DNA from 3 places in the Streptomyces sp. NPDC020801 genome. Region 3 is predicted to be linked to each of the others. Evidence: riboswitches for the same ligand, from Rfam matches in the RefSeq annotation. Region 3 holds a riboswitch; each other region holds the start of a gene.

Region 1 (6,649 bases), on a different contig from region 3:
CGAGCCCGCCCTGGCCCACGAGGAGGACCACTTCCACACCGTGGGCGTGATGGACCCCCTGACCTGCGCACCGCTGGCCCCGGCCGGAGGCCCGTCCTGGACCTCCGTGTTCGGCGACGAGATCGTGCGGATCGGCGAGGAGCGCGAGGACCTCGTGGCGATCACCGCCGCCATGCTGCACCCGGTGGGCCTGGACAGGTTCGCCGAACGCTTCCCGGACCGGGTCTGGGACGTCGGCATCGCAGAACAGCACGCGGCCGTCTCCGCGGCGGGCCTGGCCACCGGTGGCCTGCACCCGGTCGTCGCCGTCTACGCCACCTTCCTCAACCGTGCCTTCGACCAGCTGCTGATGGACGTCGCGCTGCACCGCTGCGGGGTCACCTTCGTCCTGGACCGGGCCGGTGTCACGGGCGTCGACGGCCCCTCCCACAACGGCATGTGGGACCTGTCCGTGCTCCAGGTGGTGCCCGGCCTCAGGATCGCCGCGCCGCGCGACGCCGACCAGCTGCGGGCGCAGCTGCGGGAGGCCGTCGCCGTGGACGACGCGCCGACGCTGGTGCGGTTCCCGAAGGAGTCGGTGGGCCCGGAGATCCCCGCGATCGACCGGGTGGGCGGCATGGACGTCCTGCACCGGGCCCAGCGGCCCGAGGTGCTGCTGGTGGCCGTGGGTGTCATGGCACCGGTGTGCCTGCAGGCCGCCGAGCTGCTCGAGGCCCGCGGCATCGGCTGCACGGTGGTCGACCCGCGCTGGGTCAAGCCCGTCGACCCGGCGCTGCCGGGCCTGGCCGCCGGACACCGGCTGGTGGCCGTGGTCGAGGACAACAGCCGGGCGGCCGGGGTGGGCGCCGCCGTGGCCCTGGCACTCGGCGACGCCGAAGTGGACGTACCGGTGCGGCGGTTCGGCATCCCGGAGCAGTTCCTCGCGCACGCCAAGCGCGCGGAGGTGCTCGCCGACATCGGTCTGACGCCGGTCGAGGTCGCCGGCCGGATCGGCGCGAGCCTGGCCGTCCGGGAGCAGGCCGGGGCCCGCCCGGCGCAGCAGATCGCCGGGGCGGCGGGGGCCGCCACGGCAGTCAAGGAGACAACCCAATGACCACGGAGTTCGACCTCGGCGCCCTCCTGGCCGAGCGCGGCGGCGAGCGCTACCAGCTGCACGCCAGGCACCTCAACCACCAACTGCCGCGCATGCTGCACACGATCGGCTTCGACAAGGTCTACGAGCGGGCCGAGGGCGCCTACTTCTGGGACGCCGACGGCAACGACTACCTGGACATGCTCGCCGGGTTCGGGGTGATGGGCCTGGGCCGGCACCATCCGGTCGTCCGCAGGGCGCTGCACGACGTCCTGGACGCCCAGCTCGCCGACCTCACCCGCTTCGACTGCCAGCCGCTGCCCGGCCTGCTGGCGGAGCGGCTGCTCACCCACAGCCCGCACCTGGACCGGGTGTTCTTCGGCAACAGCGGGACCGAAGCGGTGGAGACCGCGCTGAAGTTCGCCCGCCGCGCCACCGGCAGGCCGCGCGTGCTGTACTGCGAGCACTCCTTCCACGGCCTGACCACCGGCTCGCTGTCGGTGAACGGCGAGGAGGGATTCCGGGACGGCTTCGCCCCGCTGCTGCCCGACACCGCCGTGCCGCTCGGCGACCTCGACGCGCTCGCCCGCGAGCTGCGCAAGGGCGACGTGGCCGCGCTGATCGTCGAGCCGATCCAGGGCAAGGGCGTGCACGAGGCGCCGCCCGGCTATCTGCGCGCCGCCCAGGAGCTGCTGCACAAGCACAAGGCCCTGCTCATCGCCGACGAGGTGCAGACGGGCCTCGGCCGGACCGGGGACTTCTACGCCTACCAGCACGAGGGCGGCGTCGAGCCGGACCTGGTGTGCGTGGCCAAGGCCCTCTCGGGCGGCTATGTGCCGGTGAGCGCGACGCTCGGCAAGGACTGGATCTTCAAGAAGGTCTACTCGTCGATCGACCGGGTGCTGGTCCACTCGGCGAGCTTCGGGTCCAACGCCCAGGCCATGGCGGCGGGCCTGGCCGTGCTGTCCGTGATGGAGAACGAGCAGATCGTCGCGAACGCCCGGGCCACGGGCGAGCTGCTGAAGTCCCGGCTGGCGGCGCTGGTCGGCAAGTACGAGCTGCTGGCCGGCGTGCGCGGCCGGGGCCTGATGATCGGCATCGAGTTCGGCCGGCCGAACTCGCTGAAGCTGCGCGGCCGCTGGGCCATGCTGCAGGCGGCCCGCAAGGGCCTGTTCGCGCAGATGGTGGTCGTACCGCTGCTGCAACGGCACCGGATCCTGACCCAGGTCTCCGGCGACCACATGGAGGTGATCAAGCTGATCCCGCCGCTGGTCGTCGGCGAGCGGGAGGTGGACCGGTTCGTGGACGCCTTCACCGCCGTGATGGACGACGCGCACGGCGGCGGGCTGATGTGGGACTTCGGGAAGACGCTGGTCAAGCAGGCCGTTGCCAACCGGTGAGCACTGCCGGACGAGGAGTTTTTGCCTCTTAGGCAAGAAATTTGCCGCAGAGGCAAGACTGCGGATGAATGGGGGCATGAGCTCTTCCGAGTCCGAGCCCTCGGCGGGGCCGGTCGAGAACCTGCCCGCCGTCGCACCACAGCTGCGTGCGCTGCGCCGCCGCGCCTCCCTGACCCTGGAGGCCGCGGCCCGCGCCGCCGGGCTGTCGCCCGCCCACCTCTCCCGTCTGGAGACCGGACAGCGCCAGCCCTCGCTGCCGATGCTGCTCGCGCTCGCCCGCGTCTACGGTACGACGGTCTCCGAGCTGCTCGGTGAGTCGGTCCCCGGCCGGGACGCCGTCGTGCGGGCCGCGGAGATGGAACCCACCCGGGCCGGCGGCTGGACGTACTGGCAGACGGGCGCGTCCGGGCGCGGGATGCAGGCCCTGAGGGTCCGGGTGCCGCACGGCTCCCAGGGCGACATCGTGCGCGTCCACCCCGGCGAGGAGTGGCTGTACGTCCTCAAGGGCCGCCTGCGGCTGCGCCTGGGGGACGCGGCGCACCTGCTCGCACCGGGCGACAGCGCGCACTTCGACTCGCTCACCCCGCACCGCATCGCCGCCGAGGACCCGGACGGGCTCGAGCTCCTCTTCGTCCACACCCTGCTGCAGAGTCCCACGGCCGCGCTGTGCCTGGGCCCCCACACCGGAGAGACACCATGAGCAACATGGAAGAGAAGTTCCCGCGTGCCCTGTGGATCCGGCTCATCATCTACATCGCCGTCGGGCACCTCTTCGCCGCCTTCGTCTGGCTGCTGTTCGAGGTCGGCGCCAAGTAGCCGCGGGGCGGGCCGCCGGAGCCGGCCGGGTCAGTCGATCAGCCGTTCCCGAAGGCGCTCCCGGGTCCGCGGGGCGAGCCGCAGACCCCGCTCCAGGTAGGTGTCGACACCGCCCCAGGTCTCCTCGATGGTCTCCAGGGCCGCCGTCAGATACTCCGCCCGCGCGTCGAACAGGGGGCTGAGCAGCTCCATGACCTCGGGGGAGTAGGCCGAGGCCGAGGTGCCGCTGCGGTGCACCTTGTAGCGGCGGTGCTTGGCGTTGGACTCCAGGTAGTCCGCCACGATCGCCTCCCGCTCCACGCCCACGGCGAGCAGGGTCACGGCGATCGACAGCCCCGCGCGGTCCTTGCCGGCGGCGCAGTGCATGAGGGCGGGCACGCTGTCCTCGGCGATGGCGTGCAGCACCTGGGAGTGCTCGGCGGTGCGCTCCTTGATGATCATGCGGTAGGAGGCGATCATCCGGTCCGCGCCCTTGCCGTCGGCCAGGATCCCGCGCAGCTGGTCGAGGTCGCCGTCGCGCACCATCTTCCAGAACTCGGCGCCGTCCGCCGGGTCGCTCAGCGGCAGGTTCACATTGCGGACCCCGGGCAGCTCGACGTCCGGCCCCTCGAGCTTCTGGTCGGCCGCGTTGCGGAAGTCGAAGATGGTGTGCAGTCCCAGCGAGGACAGGAACGCCGTGTCCTCGCCGGTCGCGTGCGCGAGGTGGCCGCTGCGGAACAGCACTCCGTGCCGCACCCGCCGTCCGTCCAAGGTCGGCAGCCCGCCCACATCGCGGAAGTTGCGCACTCCGGCCAGCTCGGGCTCGGTCGACGGGACCTGCTGCGTCACGGGAACTCCTCCCTTTCGGCCCCGCCTTCGCGGCTCGTCGGCGGGCGCGGCTTCGACGATACGACATGGATTCCTGGGGCAATGAGTTGTCCACGTCCAAGCGCGGTGCGGTGTGTTCTCGGTGGCGAGAGCGTCGTCCCGGCCCGGGCGCGTCGTGGGCGCGTCTCGACTGCAACGGTTTTTCGCATCCGTTGCAATTGAGGTCTCTTATGACTTCTTGAGGTTTATGTCGGTATTGCAGCCTTGATTCCAACTCGCCCTCAAATGAAGGACTCTGGAATGCCGCACGTGATCAGGCTCATACTTGTGACCGTCCGTCGCTCGTCATGCCCACGTAATTCCAGCGGTTTTCCAGTGAATTGAGGAAAGGGAAAGCCGGGTGAATCAACGGAGGGTGACGGTAATTCCCGTAACGGATCAAGCGAAACGGGTACGAACGGAACCATCTGCTTGTCCCTGTGCGTCCGGGTCGCTTACGTTCCACACCGATCCGGACGGACGCACAGTCCTGCCGTCGTCCGGGACCCGCACACCCACCCGTGCACGGCAGGAGCGGGGGACCCACAGGTACCACGCCTGTTCCGGTCTCTCCGGAACGGCTAGGGGTGAAGCCGCGACCACCGCGGCCGGGCATCTCCAGTCCGAACCCGACAGCTCACCTCGCAGGCGCCGGAGAGGAATCCGCCATGCCCGCGAAGGGTAAGCACCGCCGTCCGAAGACCCAGCGCCTCACCCGTTCCATCGCCGCCGCCGGTACGGGCGGCGCCGCTCTCGCCCTGCCGCTGATCGGGGCCACCGGCGCGCACGCCGCCCCGGCGAAGGCCGTTCCGGAAAAGCCCGTGCGCACCGCCGCGGTGGCGGAGCGGACGGCCACCGAGGGTGCGGGCGTCCGGACCTACTCCGTCCGCACCGGCGACTGTCTCTCGAAGATCGCCGAGGAGCAGCACGTCCGCGGCGGCTGGCACCGGCTCTACGCGGACAACCGCCGGGCCGTCGGCGACAAGCCCTCGCTGATCCACCCGGGCCTGCGGCTGACGCTCGGCGGCAAGGCCGCGGCGACCGGCGCCGTCCGGACGCCCGCGCCTTCGAAGGCAGCTACGTCTTCGAAGGCCTCGAAGGCACCGGCGTCCGCGACGCCGTCCTCGTCCTCCGCCTCGAAGGCCACGACGGTGACCAGGGCGGCCGAGACCACCTCCACCGGGTACACCCTTCCGGTGGCCGGCGGCACCGGCTACCACGTGGCCGGCAGCATGTGGTCCAGCGGCTACCACACCGGCGTCGACTTCGTCGTCCCGACCGGCACCCCGGTCAGGGCCGTGGCCGCGGGCACCGTCGTCTCCGCCGGCTGGGGCGGCGCGTACGGCAACCAGGTCGTCATCCGGCTCGGCGACGGCCACTACGCCCAGTACGGCCATCTGTCCGCCCTCTCCGTCTCGGCGGGCCAGAGCGTGGCCGAGGGCCAGCAGCTCGGCCTGTCCGGTGCCACCGGCAACGTGACCGGCCCGCACCTGCACTTCGAGATCCGCACCACCCCGGACTACGGCTCGGACACGGACCCGGTCGCCTACCTCCGCTCGCACGGCGTCGCCGTCGGCTGACGGCCGCGCGCACACCCTCACGACCACCTGCCTGACACGCAGCCGAAGGCCGGACCCACGATCCCCGGGTCCGGCCTTCGGTGTTCCACCACCGTGGTGTCGCCGCGTATTCCCAGGTGGGGCATGCAGTTGACGTGGCTTATCTCACCGCCCGTCAACCCCTGCCTACGGTCGCGTAGGTCACATTCGAAGGTGAATCATGGGCCGATGTGGCAGACGATTCGAAGAGTGACAGCAGATCAGTGATCGGGTCGTACGTGGCGGTGGGGGACAGCTTCACCGAGGGCGTCGGCGACCCCGGCCCCGACGGAGCGTTCGTCGGCTGGGCCGACCGGTTCGCCGTACTGCTCGCCGACCGGCGGCCCGAGGGCGACTTCCAGTACACCAATCTCGCCGTGCGCGGAAAGCTGCTCGACCAGATCGTGGCGGACCAGGTCCCGCGGGCCGTCGAACTCGCCCCCGACCTGGTCTCGTTCTGTGCCGGCGGCAACGACATCATCCGTCCCGGCACCGATCCCGACGAAGTGGCCGAACGCTTCGAGAAGGCGGTCGCCCGGCTCGCGGCCGTCGCCGGCACCGTCATGGTGACCACCGGCTTCGACACCCGGGGCGTGCCCGTGCTCAAGCACCTGCGCGGCAGGATCGCCACGTACAACGGGCATGTGCGGGCCATCGCCGACCGGTACGGCTGCCCGGTGCTGGACCTGTGGTCCCTGCGGACCGTCCAGGACCGCCGCGCCTGGGACCACGACCGGTTGCACCTCTCGCCCGAGGGGCACACGCGCGTGGCGCTGCGCGCCGGCCAGATCCTCGGTCTCGACGTCCCGGCCGATCCGGAGCAGCCGTGGCCGCCGCTGCCGCCCCGCGGCACCCTGGACATCCGCCGCGACGACGTCCACTGGGCGCGCGAGTACCTGGTCCCGTGGATCGGCCGC
Region 2 (6,649 bases), on a different contig from region 3:
GTCGCTCCCCACCCCGTCGCGCACGAGGTGACGCTCGGTCATCCGGACGCAGCCCACGTCCACCGAGCGCGCGGCGCGCACATGGTCGTCGCCCACGACGAACTCCGTCGAGCCGCCGCCGATGTCCACCACCAGGAAGGGCCTGACCAGGTCCGCACGACCCGTCAGCTCCTTCGTCGCTCCGGTGAAGGAGAACTCCGCCTCCTGGTCGCCGGTGATGACCTCGGGCTCGACACCCAGGACGTCCATCACCCCGCGCACGAACTCGTCGCGGTTCTCGGCGTCCCGGGAGGCGGAGGTGGCCACGAAGCGCAGCCGCTCCGCACCGTGCTCCTTGATGACGTCGGCGTACTCACGGCAGGCCGCGAAGGTCCGCTCCAGCGCCTCGGGGGCGAGCCGGCCGGTGCGGTCGACGCCCTGCCCGAGCCGCACGATGGTCATGCGCCGGTCCAGCTCGAGGAGTTCGCCCGTCCTCGGGTTCGCGTCCGCGACGAGCAGACGGATGGAGTTCGTACCGCAGTCGACGGCGGCGACCCGGGTCACCGGCCCCCCTCCTCGTGGTCCTCGTGGTCCTCGTGGTCCTCCGGCACCGTCACGCACGGGCCCTTGCGCCACCACTCGGGCAGCATGGCGATCGCCTCGTCGCCCAGCGGGTTCACGCCCGGCCCGGCGGCCAGCGAGTGGGCGACCAGGACGTGCAGGCACTTGACCCGGTCGGGCATCCCGCCCGCGCTCGGGAAGCCCGTCAGCTCCTCGATCTCGTCCCGGCGCCGGATGTAGTCCTCGTGCGCGGCGCGGTAGGCGGCCGCCAGCTCCGGGTCGCAGGCCAGCCGCTCGGTCATCTCCTTCATCACGCCCTCGGCCTCCAGGGTGCCGATGGCCGACGCGGCGCGCGGGCAGGTCAGGTAGTACAGCGTCGGGAAGGGGGTGCCGTCGGGCAGCCGCGGGGCCGTCTCCACGACGTCCGGCTGCCCGCAGGGGCACCGGTGCGCGATCGCGCGCAGGCCGCGCGGCGGCCGCCCGAGCTGCTGCCTGAAGGCCTCCACGTCCGCGTCGGTGGGTTCGGTGCGCGTGGTGGGCGGCGGGGGAGTTTCCATGCCTTTACGAAGATCTCTCTGGTGTCTCTGCGGTGGCTCTGTCGGGTTCACTGGTCGGAGGCGTCGGACTTGTCGACCCCGTCCCAGACGTTGGCGTACCAGGGCCGGCGGGCCGTCCCCAGCTCCGCGCGCGTCTGCTTGGCGGCGCCCGGGTCGACCACGGTGTACCCGGTCTCCCCGGGCAGCACGTAGTGCAGCCGCTGCCGGATCTGCTGCTCGGCGTACGCGTCGTCCTGCCAGCGTGCCTTGAGGTCGCGCAGCTGCTCCACCCGCTCCTGCGCCTGCTGCTTCTGCCGCCGCAGGTCGGCGATCTCGGCGCGCTGGGAGACGTACTGCCGCATCGGGTACGCCAGGGCGACCACCATCGAGCACAGCACCAGCGCGAGCAGCGCGGCGCGCCCGGTGAGGCGGGAACGGCGGGCCTGCCGACGGGTCTGGGAACGGTAGACGCGGGCCGCGGTCTGCTCGCCGAGCAGCCTGAGCCTGGTCGCGGTGGAGAACCGGTCGCGGTCCTTCACGCTCATCGTCCCCGCCTCCCGTGGGTCCACCTTCACACGTGCGTACGTCCCCGGACACGGTACGGGACCGAGTACGGGGACGTACGTACGACTGGCTAAGCCTTGACCCTCAACGGCTCAGCGGCCCGGCGGCCGGGCGGCTGAGCGGCTCAGCCCTTGAAGCGGGGGAAGGCCGAGCGGCCGGCGTACACCGCGGCGTCGTCGAGGATCTCCTCGATGCGCAGCAGCTGGTTGTACTTGGCGACGCGCTCGGAGCGGGCCGGGGCGCCGGTCTTGATCTGGCCGCAGTTGGTGGCGACGGCCAGGTCGGCGATGGTGACGTCCTCGGTCTCGCCGGAGCGGTGGGACATCATGCACTTGAAGCCGTTGCGCTGGGCCAGTTCGACGGCGTCCAGGGTCTCGGTCAGCGAGCCGATCTGGTTGACCTTGACGAGCAGCGCGTTGGCGGTGCCCTCCTCGATGCCGCGGGCCAGCCGCTCGGGGTTGGTGACGAACAGGTCGTCGCCGACCAGCTGGACCTTGTCGCCGAGCTTGTCGGTGATGACCTTCCAGCCGGCCCAGTCGTCCTCGAACAGCGGGTCCTCGATGGAGACCAGCGGGTAGGCCGCGACGAGCTCCTCGTAGTACTCCGTCATCTCGGCGGCGGAGCGCTCCTTGCCCTCGAAGAGGTACTTGCCGTCCTTGTAGAACTCGGAGGCGGCGACGTCGAGGGCGAGGGCGATCTGCTCGCCGGGGGCGTAGCCGGCTTCCTTGACGGCCTCGAGGATGAGGTCGAGGGCCTCGCGGTTGGAGCCGAGGTTCGGGGCGAAGCCGCCCTCGTCGCCGAGGCCGGTGGCCAGGCCCTTGCTCTTCAGGACCTTCTTCAGGGTGTGGTAGACCTCGGTGCCCCAGCGCAGGGCCTCGGAGAAGGACTCCGCGCCGATCGGGGCGATCATGAACTCCTGGATGTCCACGTTGGAGTCGGCGTGCGAGCCGCCGTTCAGGATGTTCATCATCGGCACCGGCAGCAGGTGCGCGTTCGGGCCGCCCAGGTAGCGGAACAGGGGCAGGTCGCTGGCCTCGGAGGCGGCGTGGGCGACGGCGAGGGAGACGCCGAGGATGGCGTTGGCGCCCAGCGAGCCCTTGTTGTCGGTGGCGTCCAGGTCGAACATGGCCTGGTCGATCAGGCGCTGCTCGGTGGCGTCGTAGCCGACCAGCTCCGGGCCGATCTGCTCGATGACGGCGAGGACGGCCTTCTCCACGCCCTTGCCCTGGTAGCGGTTGGGGTCACCGTCGCGGAGCTCGATGGCCTCGAAGGCGCCGGTGGAAGCGCCGGACGGGACGGCGGCACGACCCGTGCTGCCGTCGTCGAGGCCGACCTCGACCTCGACCGTGGGGTTGCCTCGGGAGTCCAGGATTTCCCGGGCTACGACGACGTCGATGGACGGCACGAGCATCTCCTTCGTGGATGTGACGCTGGTTGTGCGGGGCTGGTGTGCCTTGCGACTAGAGCCTAACCGCCGCGGGGCGTCGGCCGACCGACCGACCGTCCCGTGGACAGGGTGACCGTACACATTGTTCCTGCACGGAACAAAGGGAGAGGGGGAAACCGGGACCAGGAGGGGATGAAAAAGCCCCGCCCCGGTGCGTACGGGGGAACACGCACCGGGGCGGGGAGCCCGTGGGGATTGGGGGGAGCCCCACGTGGCCTCCGCAACCGGAGGCCACCTCTACGAGGGGCCTGTGGCCGGGCTACCGGCAGGCTGTCACTTCAGGTGCAGCTGCTGGCCCGGGTAGATGAGATTGGCGTCCTGGACGATGTCCTTGTTCAGCTCGAACAGCTTCTTCCAGCCGCCCTGGACGTGGCGCTTGGCGGCGATGGCGCTGAGGGTGTCGCCGGAGACCACCTTGTACTCGCCGTCGCCCTTCTTGACCTTCTTGCCGGTCGGGGTGGTGACGGTCTTCTTGGGGGCCGGACGCGTGGCGGAGCGGTTCGCGGCCTGCTGCCCGCCCGAGCGGGTGGTGGTGCTCTTGGTGGAGTTCTTCGGGGCGGAGGGGGCGCCGCCGGTGTACGCGGCGCCGGACAGGCCCTTGCCGCAGACCGGCCAGGCGCCCTTGCCCTGGCCCGCGAGGACCTTCTCGGCGACTGCTATCTGCTGCGACTTGGAGGCCAGGTCGGCGCGCGAGGCGTAGGCGGTGCCGCCGTACGCGGCCCAGGTGGAGTTGGTGAACTGCAGACCGCCGTAGAAGCCGTTGCCCGTGTTGATGGACCAGTTGCCGCCGGACTCGCACTGGGCGACCGCGTCCCACTCGGAGGCGGTGGCGGCGGAGGCGTTGCCGGCCGCCATCAGCGGGGCGGCGGCGACGGCGCCGGTGACACCGGCGAGCGCGAGGGTGCGGGTGGACCGCTGAAGGACGGTGGGACGGCGGTGCTTGCCCTTGCCGGAAAACAGCATGGATGGATCCCCTCACCGACGCCTGCGAGGTGAGCTGTCGGGTTCGGGCCGGTTGAGTTGCCCGGCCGTGCCCCTTTTGTGAGGCACGGCTCCACCCCTAGCCGCTCCGGCGAACTGCCCGGCACGGCACTTACCTTGGGTCCCCCGCTCCTGCCTGCGGCGCTTGACGCGACGACTGTTCCCGTACGGCCGCTGGCAGGATTCGGCGTTGCGGCAGCCGGGGCTCGCGGTGGCGAGCGGTCATGACCGTAGGCACGCGATCCGCCGAATTTCAAAGACGATCAGGGCTTCTGAGACTCATCCCACACTTTCACCGAATGGGACATTCGGCGCGAAGTGTGACGCGAACTCGCGCTACTTTGCGGTCGTTTCGACCGGGACATCCAGACTCTGACCGGCGACGATGTGGTTCGGGTCGGCACCGATGGCCTGCTCGTTCGCGGCGTAGAGCGCACGCCACCCGCCTTGGACGGCAAGGGAGTCGGCGATGGAGGCGAGGGAGTCGCCGGAGCGGACGGTGTAGGAGCTCTCCACCGACGCGCGCGCGTCCTCGTCGCCGCGCGAGGCGTGACGGCCCGCGGAGGCGGCCGTACGGCTGCCGGCCGGGTCCTCGGCGGCACTGCCGCCCCGATGCCGGCCGCCACCCAGCGCCCCGGTGTCCACCAGCGCCGAAGAACCACCACTCTGCCCCAAGTTGTCCGAGTCGCCGGACCCGGGGCTCATCGAGGGCGAGGCGCCGGGCGTTCCGGAGTCGCTCGCACCCGCAGTGGAGGACGAGTCGGACTTGGTCGAGTTGTCCGTTGTGGGCGAAGAGGCCGAGGAGGAGGGCTTGCCGGAGGGCCCGGTCGGCGATCCGGATGACCCGGAAGAACCCGAAGAACCAGATGAACCGGGCAAACCGGAAGTGTTCGCCGAAGAGCCGGGCGAACCGGATGATTTGGAGGAGCCCTGCGAGCCGTCCGACAGGCCGGGGTCCTTCACACCGGACGGGTTGGACGATCCGGATGACCCGGACGAGTTCGACGATCCGGACGAGCCGGACGAGTCATTCCCCACGCCGGTGTCGACGTTCGCCGCGCCGGAGTCCTTGCGGAGCCCGGAGAGCAGACCGCAGGTCGGCCAGGCGCCAGGACCGCGGTCGTCGAGTATCTTCTCGGCCACGGCTATCTGCTGGGACCGGCTGGCCTGGTCGGCACTCGGGGCGTAGTCGAGGCCGCCGTACTTCTCCCAGTCCTCCTGCGTCAACTGCAGGCCGCCGTAGTAGCCGTTGCCGTTGTCGGCGCTCCAGGAGCCGCCGCTCTCGCACTCCGCCACCTTGTCCCACGTGGTGCCGTCGGCAGCGCTCGCGGCGCCGGCGCCGAGGAGCGGGATGGCGATGGCGGATCCGGTCACTCCGGCGGCGACGAGGAGGGCCGGAGCCTGACGGGGGCGACGGTGACGACCGTTCCCGGAGAGCATGCGGAGACCTTTCGTGCGACAGCGGTGACCTGCGCGGCGGGTACAGCTCAGCGCCACGCTGATGCGTGAACGTATCGGGTGACGATCACTTGTCACAAGTTAATGCCGCGCAGATCACGTGAAGATCACGTAGTTGAACGCGTGTCATCTTTGCGCCCGCCGGGGACTCATACCGCCGGGGTGAACCGGACGGGCAGCGTACGCAGTCCGCGCATGATGAGTCCGCCACGCCAGCGCAGGTCGGCCGGTTCGGCGCCGAGCTGAAGGTCCGGCAGCCGGGTGAGCAGGGTGGCCAGCGCGGTCTGGCCCTCCAGGCGGGCGAGCGGGGCGCCCAGGCAGTAGTGGATGCCGTGGCCGTATCCCAGGTGCTGGTTGTCGCGCCGGGCGAGGTCGAGGGTGTCCGGGTCGGCGAACCGCGCCGGGTCCCGGTCGGCGGCGGCCAGGACGACCAGGACCGGATCGCCGGCGGCGATGTCCTGCCCGCCGATGGTGAGCGGGCGGGTGGCGAACCGCCAGGTGGCCAGCTCCACGGGGCCGTCGTAGCGCAGGAGTTCCTCCACCCCGGTCTCCAGCAGGCCGCGTTCCCCGGCCGCGAGGGAGGTCTGCAGCCGCTGCCGCTGTCCGGGGTGGGTGAGGAGGGCGTAGGTGCCGTTGCCGATGAGGTTGACGGTGGTCTCGAAACCGGCGAACAAGAGGATGAAGGCCATGGCGGCGGCCTCGTTCTCGGTGAGGTGCTCGCCGTGGTCGGAGGCGCGGATCAGGCCGGAGATGAGGTCCTCGCCCGGGCCGGGCTCGGCCGTGAGCGCCTCGCGCTTGCGGTGGATGAGGTCGGCGAGGTAGCCGCGCATCTTCTTCACCGACCGGGCGACCCCGCCGCGCGGCCCCCCGCCGTGCCGGATCATCATGCCCGCCCAGTCCCGGAAGTCGTCCTGGTCCTCGCGCGGGACGCCGAGCAGGTCGCAGATGGCGTAGATGGGCAGCGGGAAGGCGAACTCGTGGATGAGGTCGGCGGTGCCGCGCCCGGCGAACCGGTCGATGAGGTCGTCGGCCAGCTCCTGCACGCGGGGCGCGAACTCGGCGACGCGGCGGGGGGTGAACGCCTTGCTGACCAGGCGGCGCAGCCGGGTGTGGTCCGGCGGGT
Region 3 (6,649 bases):
ACCGTCCTCGGCGGCGGCGAGTCCTCCCGCCTGTACAACCGCCTGGTGCGCCGCGACCGTACGGCCGTCGCCGCCGGGTTCGGCCTGCTGCGGCTGGCCGGGGCGCCCTCCCTGGGCTGGCTGGACGTGAAGACCTCCGGCGACTTCGAGGTCCCGGTCATCGAAGCCGCCATCGACGAGGAACTCGCCCGGTTCGCCGAGGCGGGCCCCACCACCGAGGAGATGGAGCGCGCCCAGGCCCAGTTGGAGCGCGAGTGGCTGGACCGGCTCGGCACGGTCGCGGGCCGCGCCGACGAACTGTGCCGGTACGCCGTCCTGTTCGGCGACCCGCAGCTCGCCCTCACCGCCGTCAAGCGTGTACTGGAGGTGACTGCCGAGGAGGTCCAGGAGGTCGCCAAGACCCGCCTGCGCCCCGACAACCGGGCGGTGCTCGTCTACGAGCCGATCGCAGCCGACCAGGCTGAGACGGCACGTGCAGCCGATGCCACGGACACGGACGCCGCGGCCACCGACGACACCGAGGAGGCGGCGAAGTGACCGAGCTCGCCACGATGGACTTCCACCCCCGGCCGCAGGCGGGCGAGGCCAGGCCCTGGGCGTTCCCGGCGCCGGAGCGCGGCACGCTGGACAACGGCCTGACGGTGCTGCGCTGCCAGCGCCCCGGCCAGCAGGTCGTCGCCGTCGAGGTACTACTGGACGCGCCCCTGGACGCCGAGCCGGCCGGTCTGGACGGCGTCGCCACGATCATGGCGCGGGCCTTCTCCGAGGGTACCGACAAGCACTCCGCCGAGGAGTTCGCCGCCGAGCTGGAGCGTGCGGGTGCCACCCTCGACTCGCACGCCGACCATCCCGGCGTACGGCTGAGCCTGGAGGTCCCGGCCTCCCGCCTGGCCAAGGGACTCGGCCTGCTGTCCGACGCCCTCCGGGCACCCGCCTTCGCCGACAGCGAGGTCGAGCGCCTGGTGCGCAACCGGCTCGACGAGATCCCGCACGAGCTGGCCAACCCCTCCCGCCGCGCCGCCAAGGAGCTCTCAAAGGAGCTCTTCCCGGCCACCGCGCGCATGTCGCGCCCCCGCCAGGGCACCGAGGAGACGGTCGGCGCCATCGACTCCGCAGCCGTCCGCGCCTTCTACGACCGGCACGTGCGCCCCGCCACGGCCACCGTCGTGGTCGTCGGCGACCTCACCGGCATCGACCTCGACGAGCTGCTCGGCGAGACCCTGGGCGCCTGGGCGGGTTCGCCGGCCAAGCCGCGGCCCGTGCCGCCGGTGACCGCCGACGACACCGGCCGCGTGGTGATCGTGGACCGTCCCGGCGCCGTCCAGACGCAGCTGCTCATGGGCCGCATCGGCCCCGACCGCCACGAACGCGTGTGGCCCGCCCAGGTGCTCGGCACCTACTGCCTCGGCGGCACCCTCACCTCCCGCCTGGACCGTGTCCTGCGCGAGGAGAAGGGCTACACCTACGGCGTGCGGGCGTTCGGCCAAGTGCTGCGCTCGGCCCCCGACGGCTCGGGCGCCGCGATGCTCGCGATCAGCGGCTCGGTCGACACCCCGAACACCGGCCCGGCCCTGGACGACCTCTTCACGGTGCTGCGCAAGCTCGCCGCCGAAGGTCTCACCGACGCCGAGCGGGACGTCGCCGTGCAGAACCTCGTCGGTGTGGCGCCGCTGAAGTACGAGACCGCGGCCGCCGTGGCGAGCACGCTCGCCGACCAGGTCGAGCAGCACCTTCCGGACGACTACCAGGCAACGCTCTATCAGCAGCTCGCCGCCACCGGCACCGTGGAGGCCACCGCCGCGGTGGTGGGCGCCTTCCCGGTGGACCGTCTGGTGACGGTGCTCGTCGGGGACGCGGCGCAGATCAAGGAGCCCGTCGAGGCCCTCGGCATCGGTCAAGTCACCGTCGTGGCGGCCGAGTAGGGGCACGCCGCCGCCGACCTCGGCGGCGGTCGATGCGCACGCGCGCGTGGGGCCCTGGTGACCGAAGCGTCACCAGGGCCCCTTGATGTCCGAATTAGGGGAGAGCCTGCCTGTCTGCCCTGTGGCCTGCGCTACAAAACCTCTGATCCGTTTGGGAATTGAAAGCGGCCCCGTTTAGCGTCGGTCCGGCTGTTCGTCGGGCAGTGCGCCGCACCCGCGGCACCGGACAGCCATCGCCGAGTCCCCGTACGGCGCGAGCCAGGGGAGCCGGGGACCCATCCAGTCCCTGGGGTGAATCGGACGCCCGCGCGCGCAGCGAGGGGGTCCGTAGGAGACCTTCCTGCTCCGAACCCGTCAGCTAACCCGGTAGGCGACAGGGAAGGAAAGGACCAGCCACTACATGGCGTTCACCCGCGCCACCGGGAAGCACCGCCGTCCCGGCCGGATGCACCGCACCACCGCCCGCGCGGCGAGCGTCGCGGCCCTCACCACCACCGGCGTCATCGGCACCCTCAGCGCCGCCCCGGCCCTGGCCGCCGAGACTCCCTCACCCGAGGACACCGGCCTCACCCCGGTCATCACCATCGGCGACACCGTCGCGGAGAAGATCGACGCCCAGGCAGCCGCCCAGAAGCAGGCCGCCGAGCAGAAGCTGGCCGAGGAGGCCGCACGCAAGAGGGCCGCGGAGCAGGCGAAGAAGGAGCGCGAGGCCAAGGCCCGCGCCGCCCGGGAGGCCGAGCGCAAGCGTCTCAACACCTTCGTGCCGCCGGTCTTCGGCTCCTACGTCTCCACCGGCTACAAGGCCGGCGGGTCCCTGTGGTCCTCCGGCTCCCACACAGGCATCGACTTCCACGCCGCGAGCGGCACCACGGTCCATGCGGTCGGCGTGGGGACCGTCGTCCAGACCGGGTGGGGCGGGGCGTACGGCAACCAGATCGTGATCAGGATGGCCGACGGCACGTACACCCAGTACGGCCACCTGTCGTCCATCGGCGTCTCGGTGGGCCAGAAGGTCACCCCGGGTCAGCAGATCGGCCTGTCCGGCGCGACCGGCAACGTCACCGGACCGCACCTGCACTTCGAGGCCCGTACGACTCCGGACTACGGCTCCGACATCGACCCCGTGGCCTACCTCCGCAAGCACGGCGTGAACGTCTGAGGCGGACCCGTGTGGGTGCCCGGCGCCGAGCCGCGCCGGCATCCGGCACCGGCCCCCGCGGGCGTTGGACGCCGAGCCGCGCCGGCATCCGGCACCGGCAGGCGGGGCGTCCGGCGCCTGTCCGCAGGAGGTCCGGCGCACCGCCGTCGAAGACCCCCCGAAGCCCCGGCTCCCGAGCCGGGGCTTTCGGTGTTTTCGGATGTTCCGGACCGCCCGCTGTCCAAAAAATATCCATGGATTCCGGCCCGCCGTCGGAAATTCCGGCTCATTGCAATAGAGTCACGGAACACACGTCCATCGTCGACGTTTCACGGGGATTAAGGCGGAGGTCGGTCATGCGTATTCCGGCGCACTCGGTGTGCACGGCGATCCGGGACGACATCGTCGCCGGTGTCCATGAGCGCGGCACCCGGCTCACCGAGGAAGTCCTCGCCCGCCGCTACGGCGTCTCGCGCGTCCCCGTGCGCGAGGCCCTGCGCACCCTGGAGGCCGAGGGCTTCGTGGTGACCCGGCGGCACGCGGGCGCGTGCGTCGCGGAGCCGACCGAGCAGGAGGCCGGTGACCTGCTGGAGATGCGGATGCTCCTGGAGCCGCTCGGCGCCGCCCGCGCCGCCCAGCGGCGCACGGAAGCCCATCTCAAGGTGCTGCGCGGCCTGGTGCGGCTGGGGCAGGAGCGGGCGCGCAGGGGCAGTACCGAGGATCTGCGCTCGCTGGGGGGCTGGTTCCACGAGACACTCGCCCAGGCCTGCGGCAGCCCTGCGCTGACCTCGATGCTCACCCAGCTGCGGCACAAGATCGCCTGGATGTACACGGTGGCGGCGCCGGCCGATCCCGTGGAGTCCTGGGCCGAGCACGGCGCCATCGTGGACGCCCTCGCGCGCGGCGACGGCGAGCGGGCGCGGGCGCTGACCGCCCTGCACGCCGAGCGCGTGACCGGCGCACACCGGTTGCGTTTCCCCGGCGCGGCGGCGGGCCGCGCCGACCGTGTGAGGACTTCGCAACATGCCGTCAACATGTCAGGTCTTCGGCATTAACACGGGCGCCGTATACAAAGAGGGATATTCAGTGGAGGGGTATTTCCCCTTGCCCTTTTTCAGGTGCCGGTAATTTCTGCGGGCGTGTGTGAAAAGCGAAGCCGCGCCGCCCGGAAGGGCGACGCGGCTTCATCGCGCGAGCATGGATCAGACCGTCTCGGGGAGCTCCTCGAGGCCTTCGGAGACCAGCTTGGCCAGCCGGTCGAGCGCGGCGTCGGCGCCCTCGGCGTCGGAGGCCAGGACGACCTCCTCGCCTCCCTGGGCGCCGAGGCCGAGAACGGCCAGCATGGAGGCCGCGTTGACGGGGGTGCCGTCGGCCTTGGCGATCGTCACGGGGACACCTGCGGCCGTGGCGGCCCGGACGAAGATGGAAGCGGGGCGGGCGTGAAGGCCCTCGGCCCAGCCGACGTTGACGCGGCGCTCAGCCATGTGATGCTGCCCTTCGGTGTATCAGGGTTGTCTAGACCAGTTTCCCACACGTGAAGCAGGCCGGGAACAGTCAGGTGTTCCGTCCCCGGGTGGCGTCGGACCGCGGCCTCGGTCCGATGTGTGTCCTCCACAGACTGCCTCGCGCCGTTGTCGGACGCGAGCCGTACTCTGGGCCCCATGCAGACCTCGTCGGACCGGCATGAGTACCCCGCCCACTGGGAGGCCGACGTGGTGCTGCGTGACGGTGGCACCGCACGGATCCGCCCCATCACCGCCCACGACGCCGACCGCCTGGTCAGCTTCTACGAGCAGGTGTCGGACGAGTCCAAGTACTACCGCTTCTTCGCGCCCTACCCACGCCTGTCCGCGAAGGACGTCCACCGCTTCACGCACCACGACTTCGTGGACCGGGTGGGACTCGCGGCCACGGTCGGCGGCGAGTTCATCGCCACCGTACGCTATGACCGCATCGGTGCCGACGGAATGCCCGCCACCGGGCCCTCCGACGAGGCCGAGGTCGCCTTCCTGGTGCAGGACGCCCACCAGGGGCGAGGGGTCGCCTCCGCCCTCCTGGAGCACATCGCCGCCGTCGCCCGCGAACGTGGCATCCGGCGCTTCACCGCCGAGGTGCTGCCCGCCAACACCAAGATGATCAAGGTGTTCACGGACGCGGGGTACACACAGAAGCGGAGCTTCGAGGACGGTGTCGTCCACCTGGAGTTCGGCATCGAGCCGACGGACCGCTCGCTGGCCGTGCAGCGCGCGCGGGAGCAGCGCGCGGAGGGCCGGTCCGTGCGCCGGCTCCTGGCGCCCGGGTCGGTCGCCGTGATCGGAGTGGGCCGCACGCGCGGGGGCGTGGGCCGCAGCATCCTCGACAACATTCGCGACGCCGGGTTCACCGGCCGGCTCCACGCGGTCAACCGTGCCTTCGGCGAGGAGCGGCGGGAGATCGACGGTGTGCCCGCCCACCTCTCGGTGCGCGACATCGACGGCCCCGTGGACCTCGCGGTCGTCGCGGTGCCGGCCGAGCACGTCCCCGAGGTGGTGACCGAGTGCGGTGAGCACGGCGTGCAGGGCCTCGTGGTGATCTCCTCCGGCTACGCCGAGAGCGGCCCCGAGGGACGCGAGCGCCAGCGTGCCCTCGTACGGCAGGCGCGCACGTACGGCATGCGGATCGTCGGACCCAATGCCTTCGGCATCGTCAACACCTCGCCCGGCGTCCGGCTGAACGCCTCCCTCGCCCCCGACATGCCCCGCCCCGGCCGTATCGGGATGTTCGCGCAGTCCGGCGCCATCGGCATCGCGCTGCTGTCCCGCCTGCACCGGCGCGGCGGCGGGGTCACGGGGGTGACGGGCGTGTCGACCTTCGTGTCGTCCGGCAACCGGGCCGACGTCTCCGGCAACGACGTCCTTCAGTACTGGTACGACGACCCCGACACCGACGTCGCCCTGATGTACCTGGAGTCCATCGGCAACCCGCGCAAGTTCACCCGCCTCGCCCGGCGCACCGCGGCGGCGAAGCCGCTGGTCGTGGTGCAGGGCGCAGGTTCGGCACCTCCGGGGCACACCGTCCGGGCGACGCGGTTGCCGCACGCGACGGTCTCCGCGCTGCTGCGGCAGGCCGGTGTGATCCGCGTGGACACGATCACCGAGCTGGTGGACACCGGACTGCTGCTCGCCCGGCAGCCGCTGCCTTCCGGACCGCGAGTGGCGATCCTGGGCAACTCCGAGTCGCTGGGCGTGCTCACCTACGACCGGTGTCTCGCCGAGGGGCTGCGGCCGCAGCCGCCGCGGGACCTGACGACGGCGGCGTCCGCGGAGGACTTCAGGACGGCACTGTCGCGGGCACTCGCCGACGAGACGACCGACGCGGTGGTCGTGACCGCGATCCCCGCCGTGGGGGAGGGCGTGGCCCAGGACGCCGCCCTGGCCGAGGCGCTGCGGTCGGCGTCTGAGGCGGTACCCGGAAAGCCGGTCCTGGTGGTCCACGTCGAGCTCGGCGGCCTCGCGGAGGCCCTGTCGGCCGCGGCCAGCACGGGGCCGCAGGCCTTCTTGGGCACCCGGCGGTCCGCGCAGCCGCCGGCCCGGACCGGCCTTGCACAGCC

The links. A riboswitch is a leader RNA that binds a small molecule or an ion and turns the genes downstream of it on or off. The one in region 3 is predicted to bind cyclic di-AMP.
Region 1: another riboswitch for cyclic di-AMP. It lies ahead of ACH4UM_RS12020 (peptidoglycan DD-metalloendopeptidase family protein); the one in region 3 lies ahead of ACH4UM_RS23215 (M23 family metallopeptidase).
Region 2: another riboswitch for cyclic di-AMP. It lies ahead of ACH4UM_RS26830 (transglycosylase family protein); the one in region 3 lies ahead of ACH4UM_RS23215 (M23 family metallopeptidase).

The regions. Positions count from the first base shown of each region.
Region 1 covers NZ_JBIRST010000005.1:1,672-8,320, forward strand. Annotated here, with positions in the region: gene dxs (1-deoxy-D-xylulose-5-phosphate synthase) at 1-1,093, shown strand, start outside; gene ACH4UM_RS12000 (aspartate aminotransferase family protein) at 1,090-2,472, shown strand; gene ACH4UM_RS12005 (helix-turn-helix domain-containing protein) at 2,549-3,172, shown strand; gene ACH4UM_RS12010 (DUF6126 family protein) at 3,169-3,288, shown strand; gene ACH4UM_RS12015 (tyrosine-protein phosphatase) at 3,319-4,116, opposite strand; cyclic di-AMP (ydaO/yuaA leader) riboswitch at 4,641-4,798, shown strand; gene ACH4UM_RS12020 (peptidoglycan DD-metalloendopeptidase family protein) at 4,803-5,714, shown strand; gene ACH4UM_RS12025 (SGNH/GDSL hydrolase family protein) at 5,957-6,649, shown strand, end outside.
Region 2 covers NZ_JBIRST010000014.1:102,950-109,598, reverse strand. Annotated here, with positions in the region: gene ACH4UM_RS26850 (exopolyphosphatase) at 1-543, opposite strand, end outside; gene ACH4UM_RS26845 (DUF501 domain-containing protein) at 540-1,097, opposite strand; gene ACH4UM_RS26840 (septum formation initiator family protein) at 1,145-1,621, opposite strand; gene eno (phosphopyruvate hydratase) at 1,765-3,051, opposite strand; gene ACH4UM_RS26830 (transglycosylase family protein) at 3,361-4,050, opposite strand; cyclic di-AMP (ydaO/yuaA leader) riboswitch at 4,055-4,222, opposite strand; gene ACH4UM_RS26825 (transglycosylase family protein) at 4,405-5,508, opposite strand; gene ACH4UM_RS26820 (cytochrome P450) at 5,676-6,649, opposite strand, start outside.
Region 3 covers NZ_JBIRST010000011.1:127,549-134,197, forward strand. Annotated here, with positions in the region: gene ACH4UM_RS23205 (M16 family metallopeptidase) at 1-537, shown strand, start outside; gene ACH4UM_RS23210 (M16 family metallopeptidase) at 534-1,922, shown strand; cyclic di-AMP (ydaO/yuaA leader) riboswitch at 2,147-2,310, shown strand; gene ACH4UM_RS23215 (M23 family metallopeptidase) at 2,323-3,081, shown strand; gene ACH4UM_RS23220 (GntR family transcriptional regulator) at 3,417-4,115, shown strand; gene ACH4UM_RS23225 (HPr family phosphocarrier protein) at 4,263-4,544, opposite strand; gene ACH4UM_RS23230 (GNAT family N-acetyltransferase) at 4,722-6,649, shown strand, end outside.